Regions from separate parts of the Shewanella sp. 2_MG-2023 genome, predicted to be linked through region 3. Evidence: predicted binding sites of a transcription regulator. Region 3 holds the regulator's gene; each other region holds the start of a gene.

Evidence for each region. The regulator MetJ, encoded in region 3, represses methionine synthesis genes. The targets are predictions, from matches to a motif close to TAGACGTCTAGACGTCTA.
Region 1: a site for MetJ is predicted at 2,507-2,524, ahead of metH (methionine synthase). Genes of this name have one in related genera too.
Region 2: a site for MetJ is predicted at 2,030-2,047, ahead of Q4600_RS08255 (methylenetetrahydrofolate reductase). Genes of this name have one in related genera too.

The regions. Positions count from the first base shown of each region.
Region 1 covers NZ_JAUOSO010000003.1:211,323-216,281, forward strand. The annotation lists gene Q4600_RS04855 (iron ABC transporter permease) at 1-51, opposite strand, end outside; gene Q4600_RS04860 (ABC transporter ATP-binding protein) at 48-878, opposite strand; gene Q4600_RS04865 (histidine phosphatase family protein) at 1,355-2,257, opposite strand; gene metH (methionine synthase) at 2,690-4,959, shown strand, end outside.
Region 2 covers NZ_JAUOSO010000006.1:164,076-169,034, reverse strand. The annotation lists gene Q4600_RS08265 (Rap1a/Tai family immunity protein) at 1-283, opposite strand, end outside; gene Q4600_RS08260 (Fur family transcriptional regulator) at 1,266-1,730, opposite strand; gene Q4600_RS08255 (methylenetetrahydrofolate reductase) at 2,051-3,025, shown strand; gene Q4600_RS08250 (DUF3360 family protein) at 3,096-4,604, opposite strand.
Region 3 covers NZ_JAUOSO010000005.1:12,497-17,455, reverse strand. The annotation lists gene Q4600_RS06665 (bifunctional aspartate kinase/homoserine dehydrogenase II) at 1-1,202, opposite strand, end outside; gene metB (cystathionine gamma-synthase) at 1,301-2,461, opposite strand; gene metJ (met regulon transcriptional regulator MetJ) at 2,685-3,002, shown strand; gene Q4600_RS06650 (sulfite exporter TauE/SafE family protein) at 3,155-3,895, shown strand; gene Q4600_RS06645 (conjugal transfer protein TraF) at 4,008-4,959, opposite strand, start outside.

The sequences.
Region 1 (4,959 bases), on a different contig from region 3:
GGTTGCAAAAATTAATAGCTTATATTTCATCGATGATGCAGCTAGGGTCATAAACTTGCCTCTGCTTCATCATCTTTACTATGACCACCACTTTGATAGCCATAAAAATAGGTAATCAAAGGCTTGCCGTGTTGAGGGTGTTTGGACACTTGGCAACATACCCCGAATACATCACCAATAATGGCTTCAGTTAACACTTCATCTGGTAAACCTTGCGCAATGCACTTGCCTGCATTTAACAGTATTAAGCGATCGCACACAGCACTGGCTAAATTCAAATCATGAATAGAAGCAATCACACTGATCCCAAGTTGCCTAACTAGCTCTAAAATTTGGATTTGATAACGAATATCTAAATGATTGGTCGGTTCATCAAGAATCAGCAGCTGAGGTTTTTGCACAATCGCACGGGCAATTAATGCCCGTTGTTTTTCGCCACCTGATAACTGCTCATATTGCTGCTTGGCCTTTAATTGCAAACCAACTTTGGTAAGTGCATCGGCAATATCTTGTTTATCCGACAGAGAATCACTTTCAAACAAGCCTTTATGGGGCGTTAACCCCATTGCGACAATTTGCTCTGTGGTCATTTCAAAATAGTGCGGAGTTTCTTGCTGAACGACTGCCACTTGAGTCGCCAGTTGCTTTTGGCTAAAGCCATTAATGTTACGGCCAAAAAGCTTCACATTGCCTTGCTCTGGGGTGATATAACGATAGAGACAACGCAGTAAGCTCGACTTACCGGCGCCATTGGGGCCAATCAGTCCAAGCATTTCTCCCTGATTTTGGCTAAAGCTGACGCGAGAAAGGATCTGGTTATCATCAGCAGACCAACTGAGGAGTTCAACGTTTAACGCTGAAGGGATATCTACACTCATATCTTTATCGCCTTAGCGATAACGCCTTCAGCGCTAGCGATAAAAAATGCATTAATACCTGATAAGGAAAATGAACGAATAAATAACATTAACACTCCGCCTAAGTCACCCGCTTAGGTTGCATAACGCTGTTAAACAGCAAAGAAAATAACGCTAGGTATCTGACTTAGTGGGCAAACACAAGCTAGCTTGCTATTTAATGCCACATCACAGTTGCGGGTACAGTTCATGCTAATCATCATAAGTAACTTATGAATGCCATGATTCCCTATTCATTTACTGGCTATCGAGTTTTACTAACGACAAAGCAGTAAATTAACGTTATTACATTTTAAACAAACAGTGATTATTAAGTGCTTGGCTTGCAAGCGGTTAAACTGTTCTCGCACTATTGTACGATATATCTCACCGAGTTTATGACCTTTTAACGATAATCTTTTAGTGATTTAGCTGCACAAGTTTTGCAGGTGATTAATTTAACTCGGCCAATGTAATCGGTAGACGGGTTTACTGTCCGCAGGCTTTGTCATTGATTGCATCGATTCAATTTCAGAAGCACTGTTAACCGCCTGTTTAGTTACTGCCTGTTCTGGCCAATAAACATCAATCACCACTGTGGCGCCGTAATCTATCGCCAGCTGTGAATACAAACCAGCGCATTGTTCAAGCCCTAAAATATGACTCATGATGCAGCGGATCACGCCGCCATGGGTGACAATCAAAGCAGTCGCTTTCTCATTCTCAGTAGCAGTGCCATTATCAAAGTCAGTATCAGAATCAGGCTCAGGCTCAGGCTCAGGCGCTGAAGCAAGGCTTGATTCAGCTGAAACCTGTTCATTTAATTGCTTCAAACTTGATAACTGAGCCGCAAGTTGACCAGACACCTCGGCGAGTCCATTAGTGACTCTGGCTTCAAACTCAAACATCGTTTCGCCATTAGGTGGTGTATCCAGCCAAGGGTTAGTCCAATAGCTATCTACAGCTTGGCCGTCATGTTGGTATAAAGCATCAAACGTTTGCCCATCCCAATCACCAAAATCTACTTCTTGAAATTGCGGCATCTGTATTACTTCAGCTAACAAGCTGGTTTGGCAATCAACCTCTCGCTTGTTAACAGGTTCATTAGCATTAAGTTGTTGGCTGAAGCTGCGGTTTTGATTTATATCAGCGACTAAATTTTGGGCAAATTGCTGGCAACGTATTAAAGGAGAGCTGTATATCGTTAGCGGAGCAGCTTGCAAAGCCCCGCCTAATTTTTTTACGCTAGCCTCCATGGTGGCCACGCCCAAAGGCGTAAGCGCAACATCGGTTTTACCACGTAAAATATTGCCACCTTCGCACTGACCATGACGCAGTAATATCATTTTGGCTTGTTGCATATTAACGCTTCACCCTTGTTTCGTTTCGTTCAGTTCAGTGCAACTCAGCTCAATTCACTCAGCTTCGTGCCTTCATTCTGTTTCGAGCCTTCATTCAGTTCAAGCATACACTCAGCTAACAGCCAGCCATTATCAAGCGTAAATCATTCACTTCTGACGATTATAAAGATTTCATAGACACTGAATTTAATCTAGCGTCCAGCTTACTTGTGTAATGCGCTTGCTCTTACAATCTATTTAAACGTATTATGGACGTCTATACGTTTAAATGTCCAAACAAATCTTGATGATGAATATTTTTGCAGGGATTTTTCACTTGTCAGCGCCTTTTATCCAATCAATAAAGGTATGCTAATGAGCGTTAATCGCACTGCCTCATCACCATATTGCTGGCCAATAGCACCAACTAATAAGTAATAAAGGTAATCAGTTATGACGAAGTCGACTTCCTACAGTCAGGTTCTTGAGCAACTTACCAATACGCTAAATGAGCGCATTGTAATCCTTGATGGTGCCATGGGGACCATGATCCAAGACTACAAATTGGAAGAAGCTGATTATCGTGGCGAGCGCTTTAAAGACTGGCATTGCGACGTAAAAGGCAACAACGACATGTTGATCCTAAGCCAACGTCAAATCATTAAAGACATTCACACCAAATACATGCTGGCTGGTGCTGACATTATCGAAACCAACACCTTTAATGCCACCACTATCGCCATGGCCGACTATGACATGCAGTCGCTATCGGCTGAAATGAACTTAGAAGGTGCTCGCGTTGCACGTGAAGCAGCTGATGAAGTGGCAGCGCAAACTGGCACGCCACGTTATGTTGCTGGTGTTTTAGGCCCGACAAACCGTACCTGTTCTATCAGCCCAGATGTAAACGATCCAAGCTTTCGTAATGTCAGTTTTGATGAACTGGTCGATGCGTATGTTGAATCTACCAGCGCTTTAATTGAAGGCGGCGCGGATATCATCATGGTCGAAACCATCTTTGATACCTTAAACGCCAAAGCCGCTTTATTTGCCATTGAAAAAGTCTTCGATAACTTGGGTGACCGCTTACCCGTGATGATATCGGGCACCATTACCGATGCATCAGGCCGTACACTCACAGGGCAAACTACCGAAGGTTTTTATAACTCACTGCGCCACATTAAGCCGCTTTCAATCGGCCTTAACTGTGCATTAGGCCCTAAAGAGCTGCGCCCATACGTTGAAGAACTATCACGTATTGCTGAATGTTTTGTCTCTGCTCACCCTAATGCAGGCCTGCCAAACGAGTTTGGTGGTTACGATGAAACCCCAGAAGAAATGGCTGAAGTGATTCAAGATTGGGCCGCCGATGGCATGCTCAATATTGTTGGTGGCTGTTGTGGTAGTACGCCTGAGCATATTAATACCATTCGTGAGTCTGTGATAAATCACGACCCACGTAAACTGCCTGAGATCCCAGTCGCTTGTCGCCTTTCAGGACTTGAGCCATTAACCATTGATGGCAACTCATTATTTGTTAACGTGGGCGAACGTGCCAACGTCACAGGTTCAGCTAAGTTCCTACGCTTAATCAAAGAAGAAAAGTTTGAAGAAGCACTCGATGTGGTGCGTGAACAAGTCGAAAATGGTGCGCAAATCATCGACGTCAACATGGATGAAGGCATGCTCGATGGCGCCGAGTCGATGAAAAAGTTCTTAAACTTAATCGCCTCTGAGCCTGATATCTCTCGTGTACCTATCATGATTGACTCATCAAAATGGGAAGTGATTGAAGCTGGCCTTAAGTGCGTTCAAGGCAAGTCGATCGTTAACTCTATTTCGATGAAAGAAGGCGAAGAAGCCTTTATCAAACAAGCGACCTTAGTGAAGCGTTATGGCGCTGCTGCCATCGTAATGGCATTTGATGAAGACGGCCAAGCCGATACCCGCGCTCGTAAAACTGAAATCTGTACCCGTGCTTATCGCGTTTTAGTCGATGTAGTTGGCTTTCCGCCTGAAGACATTATTTTTGACCCGAATATCTTTGCTATTGCTACGGGTATTGAAGAGCACGACAATTACGCGGTCGACTTTATCGAGTCGATTAAAGACATTAAAACCACCCTGCCTTATGCAATGATTTCTGGTGGTGTATCAAACGTCTCGTTCTCTTTTCGTGGCAACAACCCAGTACGTGAAGCGATCCACGCAGTGTTTTTATACCATGCGATTCAAGCGGGTATGGACATGGGGATTGTTAACGCAGGTCAATTAGCCATTTATGATGACATTGACCCAGAGCTTAAAGAAAAAGTCGAAAACGTGGTGCAGAACTTACCTTGCCCTGTTGCCGACTCAACTAATACCGAACAGCTACTTGATGTGGCAGAAAAGTTTCGTGGTGACGGTAAACAAATCGCTAAAAAAGAAGATTTAGCATGGCGTAGCTGGCCTGTGGAAGAGCGTTTATCCCATGCGCTAGTAAAAGGCATTACCGAATTTATCGACCAAGACACTGAAGAAGCGCGCCTACAAGCTGTGCGCCCGCTTGATGTGATTGAAGGGCCATTAATGAATGGCATGAACGTGGTCGGCGACCTATTTGGCGCAGGTAAAATGTTCCTGCCGCAAGTGGTTAAATCAGCCCGAGTAATGAAAAAAGCCGTTGCTTACCTTAACCCTTACATTGAAGCCGAAAAAGTCGAAGGCCAATCAAACGGCAA
Region 2 (4,959 bases), on a different contig from region 3:
TGATTTGCTTTATTGACGTCTCGTTACCGACTCGGGTTTGGTAGGCTCGATCTGAAAAACCGCCAGCACTTTCTCTAATCTTATATTGGTAACTCGTATTTAAAGCGCCTGCGAGAAATCCCTGAATGTAATAAGTACAGGCTTTAGTTGAGCTGTCAGACGGCGCATTTTTTAACGACATGCAAGATGAAAGTACTAATTGTGCTTCATTTTTATCGGTATTTGCAGATGCTGGTAACGAGAAAGATAGTAATAATAGCGCTAAGAGTTGGATGATCTTCATGTAGCCCCCTTTTTATAATGGCTTAATCACAGATAAACATTAGCAAAACTAAAATTTATCAATGTTAGCAACAGCAAGTTTTCAGGTGCAGGCTGTTAGTCGCTTGCTAACCTATCAATGACTTTGCTTAAGGCAGTGTTTTATCGTCGATTTTATTCAGTTAGGTATTATTAAAATTTGTACCTGGATAGGTATCGATATACTGACTGCTTTCAACTAATAAAGTAATTGCTAAAACACTGTAACTATAACAAAGGCTTAACAAATGAAGCCTTGGCGGAAACAATTAATTTACACTGCCAATCTATTTATAACACAAATGATTTAAGTTTAAATACTAAGTGAGTGTAAAGTCGCATATTTTTCGTTATATGAAGGAATTTTTCAGTTACTTACCTAAGTCCTTGCTGAGCCTAGGCTGTAGGCTACTTTTAAACTAGTTTTAGTTTAAAACGCCAGTTAATTAAGGTGCTGTTTCACGATTTTAAGGTGTGTTGTTGCCTTGTTTTTAGGTTTTAATGGCGTTTTCTGCGGCAAGTTTTATCAGGGTTTAGTTGAAAGCTCTAAATTGAGGGCTCTAAATTACGGGCTCTAGATTACGGGCTCTAGATTACGGGCTCTAGATTACGGGCTCTAAATTGAGAGTTCTAGATTAGGGGTTCTAGATTGAGGGTTCTAGATTAAGGGCTATAAATTGAGAGTTCTAGATTAAGGGCGTTAAATTGAGGGTTCTAAATTAAGGGTTCTAGATTAGGGGTTCTAGATTAAGGGGTTTAAATTGAGGGCTCTAGATTGAGAGTTCTAGATTAATGGGGCTAAATTAAGAGTTCTAGATTAAGGGCTCTAGATTAAGGACGGTAGAGTATGTGAGTTGTTAACTCAACCAATGACACGTCCGAGTTTGAATGGAGAGTTACACTGATTGTACCCAGCTTTGTATTGTATTAATCAAAAATCATCACCAGGCCAAGCGAAGCAAAAGTTAATTTGAAGCTGCACAATCCTTACATAAGCATTGTATTTCAATCTGAGAATTGATGAGCTGAAAGTCAGCTTGTTTAATACTGTCTTTTAATGCCTCAATGACACTGGTTTGAATGCCTTTCTCTGCCACTTTGCCGCAGGTTTTACAGATCAAAAACTGAGGAACTTCGTGGGCATGTTCGCAAGTGATGTGTGAACAAGCCAAATATTTATTTTCAGAAGATAATTTATGCACAAGCGGCAATTGACTCAGTATATCGAGCATGCGGTACACAGACATAGGGGCTAATGCTTCTTGATGTGTGGTGCGGTAGATATCAACAATTTCATAGGCTGAAAGGGGCTTACTGGAGTTCAGTAATACGCCTAAAACATTTTTTCTTTTCTCTGTTAACTTAACGCCATTGTCGCGACATATTTGCTCCGCTTTGGTAAAAATCGCAACGTTTTTGTGGGTAGGCATGGTTTGGCTCTAAAGAAATCAATGTTGCGCTATTATTTATCTTCGGGCTGAGATTGTAAATAATAAACCACCAAACATCTTTTTAAAGGTCGACTCAGGTTCAGATAGTGTGAGATAGGCGAGCCTATGAGCCATCAGCAATCAGCAATTATAACGTACTTACAAAAGGGGAAATTCCCGCAGGTGATTTCAGAATGACTGCAAAGCAATAATTATGAGCTTTATTCATTTTAAACATTACAAAAAATCATTCTATCTGGCCTTAACAAACGTGAGAATTTCAGACACAATGTAGATAACATCCATCTAGACGGCTAAACATGAGAAAATCCCTAAAACAGCGTTCATCCGATCATCACCGTGGGATCTACTTTATTGGCACAACCCCACCTAAAATCGATACCGATTTTGAAATGGTCAGTACTATTGCTGATAAGTTATTAGCGCGCCTTGATGAGATTAGCTTTGATGGTTTGATCATTTACGATATTCAAGATGAAACTAGCCGTATTGATGCGCCAAGACCTTTTCCGTTTAAAGCGACCCATGATTCTGGCACTTATGCTCAATTGATCAATCAAAAGTCTGGTAAGCCTGTAATTGCTTATAAGAGTGTTGCAGGCCTTGATGAACAAGGTTTTAACGAGTGGTTATCTCGGGCTTGGTATCAAAATAATGTCAGAGACATCGTATTGGTCGGCTCGCCGTCCGCGCAAGTCGCAAGTTCTCTACCATTAAATGATGCATACCGTGTGTTATCGGAACACTCTCAGGAGTTTTACCTTGGTGGTGTTGCCATTGCTGAGCGCCATTTAAGTAAAAAGAATGAACATATCCGTTTATTAGGTAAGTCCAATAAAGGCTGTGAATACTACATCACGCAAGCGGTGTATAACGCCCAAGCCACTATCGATATGCTTACCAGTTACGCTGAAGAGTGTGAGCTGAATAATATCAAGCCCAATCGAGTGATCCTGACTTTTTCACCTTGTGGTAGTGCTAAAACATTAGAATTTATTAATTGGTTAGGGGTATCAGTACCTGAAGAAACCAGTAACCGTATTTTGTCTGCAAATGACCCACTGTATGAATCAATTAAAGTTAATTACAGTAATTTGCAGAAGATCTTGGACGCCGTTATTCCACTTAATATTCCATTAGGCTTGAATATTGAAAGCTTAACCAATCGTAAAACAGAAATTGATGCGTCTATTTTGATGTATAAACTGCTTAAAGGCACGATGGATCAAGCCTTGGCCCAGAATCAAATAAATCAATTTGTGTTAAACAAATAAGCTCACTGCAAGCATGCCCTATGGCGTTAATTTCCCTAGGGCATGACTTTTCATACACAACTCAGCAGCGTTATTTCAAGTCCGAAATGATGGCCGGAATACCGGGTAGTAAACCCACTAGCGCCATAACGCCTGTGAGAATGACAAACATGATACTGGGTGCTATCCAGCGATTCATTCTAGTCAGTTTTGCGCTTCTGTCTTTACAGCCAATCAAGCCTAAATTATCCAATAGCATGGTGAGTGACCAGCCAAATGCAGGGTTCACTAATACTGATGAAAACACCACAATAGCGGCAGATTGGGTGGTTTTACCTTCGCGAGTCATTTCCATACCTGCTTCAAGTAATGGAATAAATACCCCAACGACCAGTGCAACACACAGCACTGGTTCCCAAATAGCAAGATCCATTGGATAACCCCATAGCGCAGCAATAACGCAAAACAATGCGGTAAGTAATGCACCCGCTGGAATAGGGCGCTTAGCAATCGCAGCTGGGACAATATAAGTCCCCCAAGATGAAGTGAAATTAGCCCCACCAAGTAGTGACCCCACTGTTTGACGAATTGAGGCACTGGTCATGGTATCGTCAATGTTCATATGTACTTTTTCAGTACGTGGAGGATAATTTATCTTTTGAAATACTTGATGGCCTAAAAAATCAGGGGACCACATAGCAACGGCTAAAATGGCAAAAGGCAGCACGACCATGAAGCTTTCGATAGTCGGTAAACCGAGCATCCAACCTGAGTTATCTCCCCACCAATACATTGGGTTCATATTAGGTAAACCAGGGGCGGTATGAAACTCAAATGGCGCGCCCATGGCAAAGGCTAATGTGCCGCCCAGTAAGCAACTTAATGGCACTGCAAGCCAACGTTTTCGCCAATGTTCCAGTAATGCGTACAGAATAATGGTGCAAAAAATCACGATAAAAGCAATGTGCTCCATGCCGATACCATCAGCCCACGCATACAATTTTTTTACTTGTGATGCGGTGCCGACAAAGCCTAGATACAAGAGTAGCCCTCCGCACACGCCTTTACTGGTGAGGTTTGCCAGCATACTGCCGCCTTTACTAATAGCGAGTATTAACCCTAGTGCGCCAATCAGTAATCCAAAGGCCATTGGGTGGCCACCTGCTGCAACCACAATCGGTATGATTGGGATCAACGGCCCATGGGTGCCAGCTAAGTTTGCTGTAGGTAATAAAAAACCTGAAAAGATAACAATGAAGAATGCAGCAATAATCAGTTCATAACGGACATTTTCTAAGATGAAACTTTCTTCAAGCCCTAGTGATGTTGCAAAGGTTGTCGCAATCGCGCCCACCATGACAACTTTACCAATGGTTGCAGCCATAGCTGCAATTGAATCTTCTGGTTCAAAGCGAAAATCTTTGAAAGGTAGGTTAGGACGCCAGCGTTTTGGGTCCATGATGCTGAGCTCGTGTTCTAGATATTCTTCTCGACTATTAAACGATGAACTTGGCTGATGTTGCTGTTGGTAATTTAACTTGTTTGCTTTTGTTGATTGGTCACTTTCTTGCTCATGTACTGATTCAGAATTACTGCTCATATTATTCCTATTGTTCATTCAAGAAAGTTCATTCACTAAAACTCACTTATTAAATTTCACTTGCTAAATTTCACTTGCTAAAAGTGCTTTGGATATAGACTCGGGATATAGATTAGAGGCACCTTATCTGAAGCATGTGGCCATAGCGAACAATAAAAGCCGTTTTGGACTCAGACATTAGTCGTAGGTAAATAATAATTTACAGATTTAAAATCAATAACTTGAATTGATTATTATCTATAGATAAGTCACAGGGTAGTTTTATGTAGGGTATTTGGGGTGTTACTCAGTCAGTTAATTACATTGAAAAATATATTGCAGAATAAACAAGAGTCATTATCTCATTATGATGTGA
Region 3 (4,959 bases):
CGACTTAATAAACGCGCAAAACTACGTCGGTAATGTTCGGCATCGGCGCTTACTAGAGCAACTAGGCCTAAATCGTTATTCACACAGATATCAGTGATCGCCAGCGTTTCGGCATGTAACTCAATTAAACTATGTACTTGCTTTTGATTCTCAAGCGTAAAAGCTAACTCGACCTTATGATGCGCCGATGTCCAGTAGGCTAGAGGAGCAATCCCCTCCTGGGCGAGTAAATCAATTAGGTCTTGTGTTGGTGACTGCTGCTTAATCCGAAACAGCACCACTTCGTTTAGATTAGTCACCACTGGCGCACTTGCCGATGAGCTTTGTGGCGCGATTAAGGTAAAGTCGGTATGTGATGCATAGCTTGAGCGCACTGCTAAGCTAACATTGGTATCAAACAGTGGTTGTAGTGTGCGACTGTGAAGCACAGGGGAGCCTAAATGCGCAAGGCGGTCAGCTTCAGCAAGCGACATGCTATTAAGTAACTTTGCATCACTGATTTTATTAGGGTCGGCATTAAACACCCCTTCTACATCAGTCCAAATTGTCACGCGTTCAATGTCCGCTAAGCTGGCAATTAACGTCGCACTGTAGTCAGAGCCATTACGGCCCAGTAATAAGGTTTCGTTATGTTGATTCGCGCAAATAAACCCTGTGATCACTAGACGCTCATCAGGGTGTGCTTCAAGAAGTTTTTGCACTCTTTGACGTGACTCTTCAATGCGAATATTTGGCACTACGCCTTCATCTGCCACAAGAATAGAACACGCATCAACATTAATTGCCGCCACGCCAGATTCACGTAACAAAGCAGCCATGAGTCTAGCTGACCAACGTTCACCAAAACTCAGGACATGATTAAGTTGGAACTCATTTCGCTGCTCAAGGGATAGTAAGCTGATAAGTTGAGACTTATCAGTAGATAATCGTTCACGTAAATCACGAGCTTGTTCATTTGAAAGAAGTTGTTCAATGAGGTTTTGTTGATAACTCACAAGTACTTGCAGCTCTTCTTGCCACAATTCACCTGTTTCACGAAGCGATAATAACTTATACAAAAAGTTAGTACTTTTACCCGCAGCAGACACAACGACTAAATCATCACAGTTTCCATGAGTAAGCAATATATGGGCGACGCGGCGATAGCAATCAGCATCCGCTAAACTTGAACCACCAAACTTATGTAAATGACTGCGGGTCATTTGTAACTCCTTAAACCACTTTTTGCGCTGCCATATTGACTGAATATGGCAACAATAAAATCTTACTGACTTAACTTATGACAATCTAATTTATTAGCTTAAAGCTCAGCAACTGCAGCTAAACCAGCTTGGATATCAGTAATCAAATCTTCAGCATCTTCAATACCGACTGATAATCTCAGCAATGTATCTTTAATACCAGCCTCATAACGGGCTTCTGGTACCATTGCTCTGTGTGTCATTGTCGCAGGTACGGCAACTAAGCTTTCCACTCCGCCTAAGCTTTCAGCAACACTGAATATTGATAAGGCTTCTAAGAAAGCGACTACTTCAGCTTCGCCACCTTTAAGTTCAAAACTTAACATAGCGCCAAAGCCTTTTTGCTGTTTAGCGGCAATATCGTGACCTGGGTGGTCTTTTAACCCTGGGTAATATACTTTTTCGACAACATCACTGGCTTGAAGGACTTCAATCACTCGTTGTGCATTGGTTTGATGCTCACGAATACGTACAGCCAATGTACGAATGCCGCGCAAAGTTAGATAGCTATCAAAGGCTGAACCTGTCAGACCTAAAGTGTTTGACCACCAATGTAATAGCTCACCAAGTTCAGCATCTTTAGCCACAACAGCGCCGCCAACCACATCACTATGACCATTGATGTATTTAGTGGTCGAGTGCATCACAATATCAGCGCCCAGCTCTAGCGGTTGTTGCAAGATAGGCGAAAGAAAGGTGTTATCAACAACAACTAAAGCATCCACTTTATGGCTCGCAGCCACAATCGCTTTGATATCAACAACACGTAATAACGGATTAGACGGAGTTTCTAACCAAACCATTTTAGGCTTTTGCGCAATCGCATTTGCCAGTGCTTTATCATCAGTTTGATCAACTACGATTAATTTAAATTGACCTTTGTTGGCAAGATTAGTGAACAGTCGATAACTGCCGCCATAACAATCATGTGGTACAACTAATAAATCTTCAGGACCAAGCAAGCTAGTCACTAAAGTAATCGCTGCCATACCGGTACATGTCACAACACCTGTAGCACCATTTTCAAGTTTGGCTATTGCCTCTCCTAAAACGCAACGGGTTGGGTTACCAGAGCGGCTGTAGTCGAATTCTCTTGGGTTTGTGTGTCCATCAAACGAGTAGTTAGTCGAAAGATAAATCGGCGGGACTACTGCACCATATTGAGTATCGGATTCGATACCTTGGCGAACGGCAAGTGTAGCAGCGCGATGTTTGGTCATAATAATCTCCTGAAGATTGACACACTCATGAATAATACACCACAGAGATGTCTAGATGGCTAAATGTACCTAAGCTAAATCAGATCGTCAACACAAATTAGACGTTTAGACGTCTAAACATAAAGAAATCTATTTGTATTCGTTATAGAATAACAGCAATAATTTGACTGTAATAAATAAGCAGTTAAAATCTGCCACGAATCTATCGTATAAAGGTGAGTTAATGACTGAATGGAATGGCGACTATATCAGCCCATATGCCGAACATGGCAAAAAAAATGAACAAGTTAAAAAAATCACGGTATCGATTCCTTTAAAAGTACTAAAAGTGCTAACCGATGAACGTACTCGCCGTCAGGTAAATAACTTGCGTCATGCAACCAACAGTGAACTTTTGTGTGAAGCCTTTTTACATGCGTACACTGGTCAACCTCTACCAAATGATGATGACTTATCTAAAGAAGGCCCTGATAGCATCCCAAGTGAAGCAAAAGCACTAATGGATCAAATGGGTATTGAGTGGGAAGACTTAGACGACTAAGTCTATTGTCAGTATGCTTTCAAGCTGACTGGCAAGTGTGATAATAAATCAATTTTGTGCTTACATTACGGTGTAAGCCTTCATTGATAAGCTCCCCCTCCTCTTCGCAATATGACAATACTTGAGTCAAATTTGCACTCAAAGAGAACACTATGGCATTTATCGATCCGCAAACCTTGATGCTGGCATCGGCTATTATATTTCTCGGTGCACTCACTCAAGGGCTTATTGGTTTTGGCTTAGCTGTTGTTGCTAGCCCATTGCTATATATTATTGATCCCCAACTTGTACCTGCCCCTGTTATTGCTTGCGGTTTTTCAATCGCTTTACTTACTTTATTACGTGAGCGCACATCCCTGCAATTCAACGGACTTCAATATGCACTCATTGGCCGTGTACCTGGCGGCTTTCTTGGCGCAGCATTACTGGTCTTTGCGCCGCAATCCATATTAGGTCTGGCTATTGCCTTTATTGTTGCCAGTGCTGTCATTCTAAGTTTTTATAAAATCACCGCACCAGTCAATCGCTTCACGCTATTTATCGCTGGGATTCTTTCTGGGGTTTTCGGTAATATTGCCGCTATTGGTGGCCCGCCTTTGGCTATTTTATTAGCCGGAAAAGATGCACCGCAATTTCGCGCGGCATTATCGATTTTCTTTGTATTCAGCTCTATGATTGCAATGATCATTTTATTCATCGTTGGCTTAGTTGAAATGAAGCATGTTTGGTTGTCTTTAATGCTCTTACCATCAGTATTTTTAGGCAGTTTTGTCGCGGGCAAACTCAGCAACAAAGTAGATAAACAAAAAACGCGCACAGCCACATTGGTATTGTGCGGCTTAAGTGCCTTAGTGTTGACGATAAAGTCATTAATTGAATTGTCGGCAGGATAAAAGTGGCTAAGAGGTAACTCACTAGACATGCACTAGGTATGCACTAGGTATGCACTAGGTATGCACTAGAAATAGGATAGATTGCTTCGAAGCGAGTCTACACCAAGCCAGCCTAAAAGTGATAAGAGGTTTGTAGTACTGCCCCAATGGCGTCATCTTCACCATAGCTACCACTCATATCAAGCTTGAATGCTTGACCAATGGCAAAGCCAGTACCAAATGAGTAGATATCGACACTGTTATCTTTCAAATCATGACGGTAGCCCATACGAAGCGACAACCAGTCTGTTGCTTTAAACTCCCCTCCCATGCGCCAATACTGAACGGCATCAAACTCTTTAAATCGGCTCTGTTCAACGAGGTCAATATCTGTGGTTAAGGTTATCGATGTCCAATCATATGCAGCGCCAGCAGTAATTAATGGCTCCACTTGATAATGAAATTCACGGCCTTGCGCTTCCACCGTTTTGATAGTTTTACTGAATAAATTACGTGCTGATAAACCGATAGTAAGGGCATCTAATGGCTCAAAAGCGACCCCGATATCAAGGTTAAATACGTTCTCATTATTGCGGTACTTATCATCATCAAAATCATCGGCATCGAAATTATTGGCGTTCACTGAATAATGATAAGTGTCGATACGTTGAAACTTAGGTGAAATCCCCACTCTTACTGGCATGTTCACAATCGATAACGGAAAACTTAACGCCACACCAAAATCTGTCACCCCACCAGCAAGTACAACACCTTGAGAATCTAAATCAGTAATATCAGCTGGAGGGTTGAGAGGATCTAATGTATTTAAGGTATCGATATCCGACTGTGCTATATCAGCAATACCAACAGCATCGAGATAACTCTTATAAAACACGGCCATTGGCATACGTTCATTAGGAATAACAATCGCAGCGCCGATCCCAGCTGATAACTCGGCCCGATTGCCTTTTAATGATTCCAAGTCAATAACTAAGTCATCTCGATAACCTTCAACATCACTGCTATCACCCGAATTAATTGCCGCCTCCAGTCCATCATAAGAGTCCTGCAAAGAGTCGAATTTA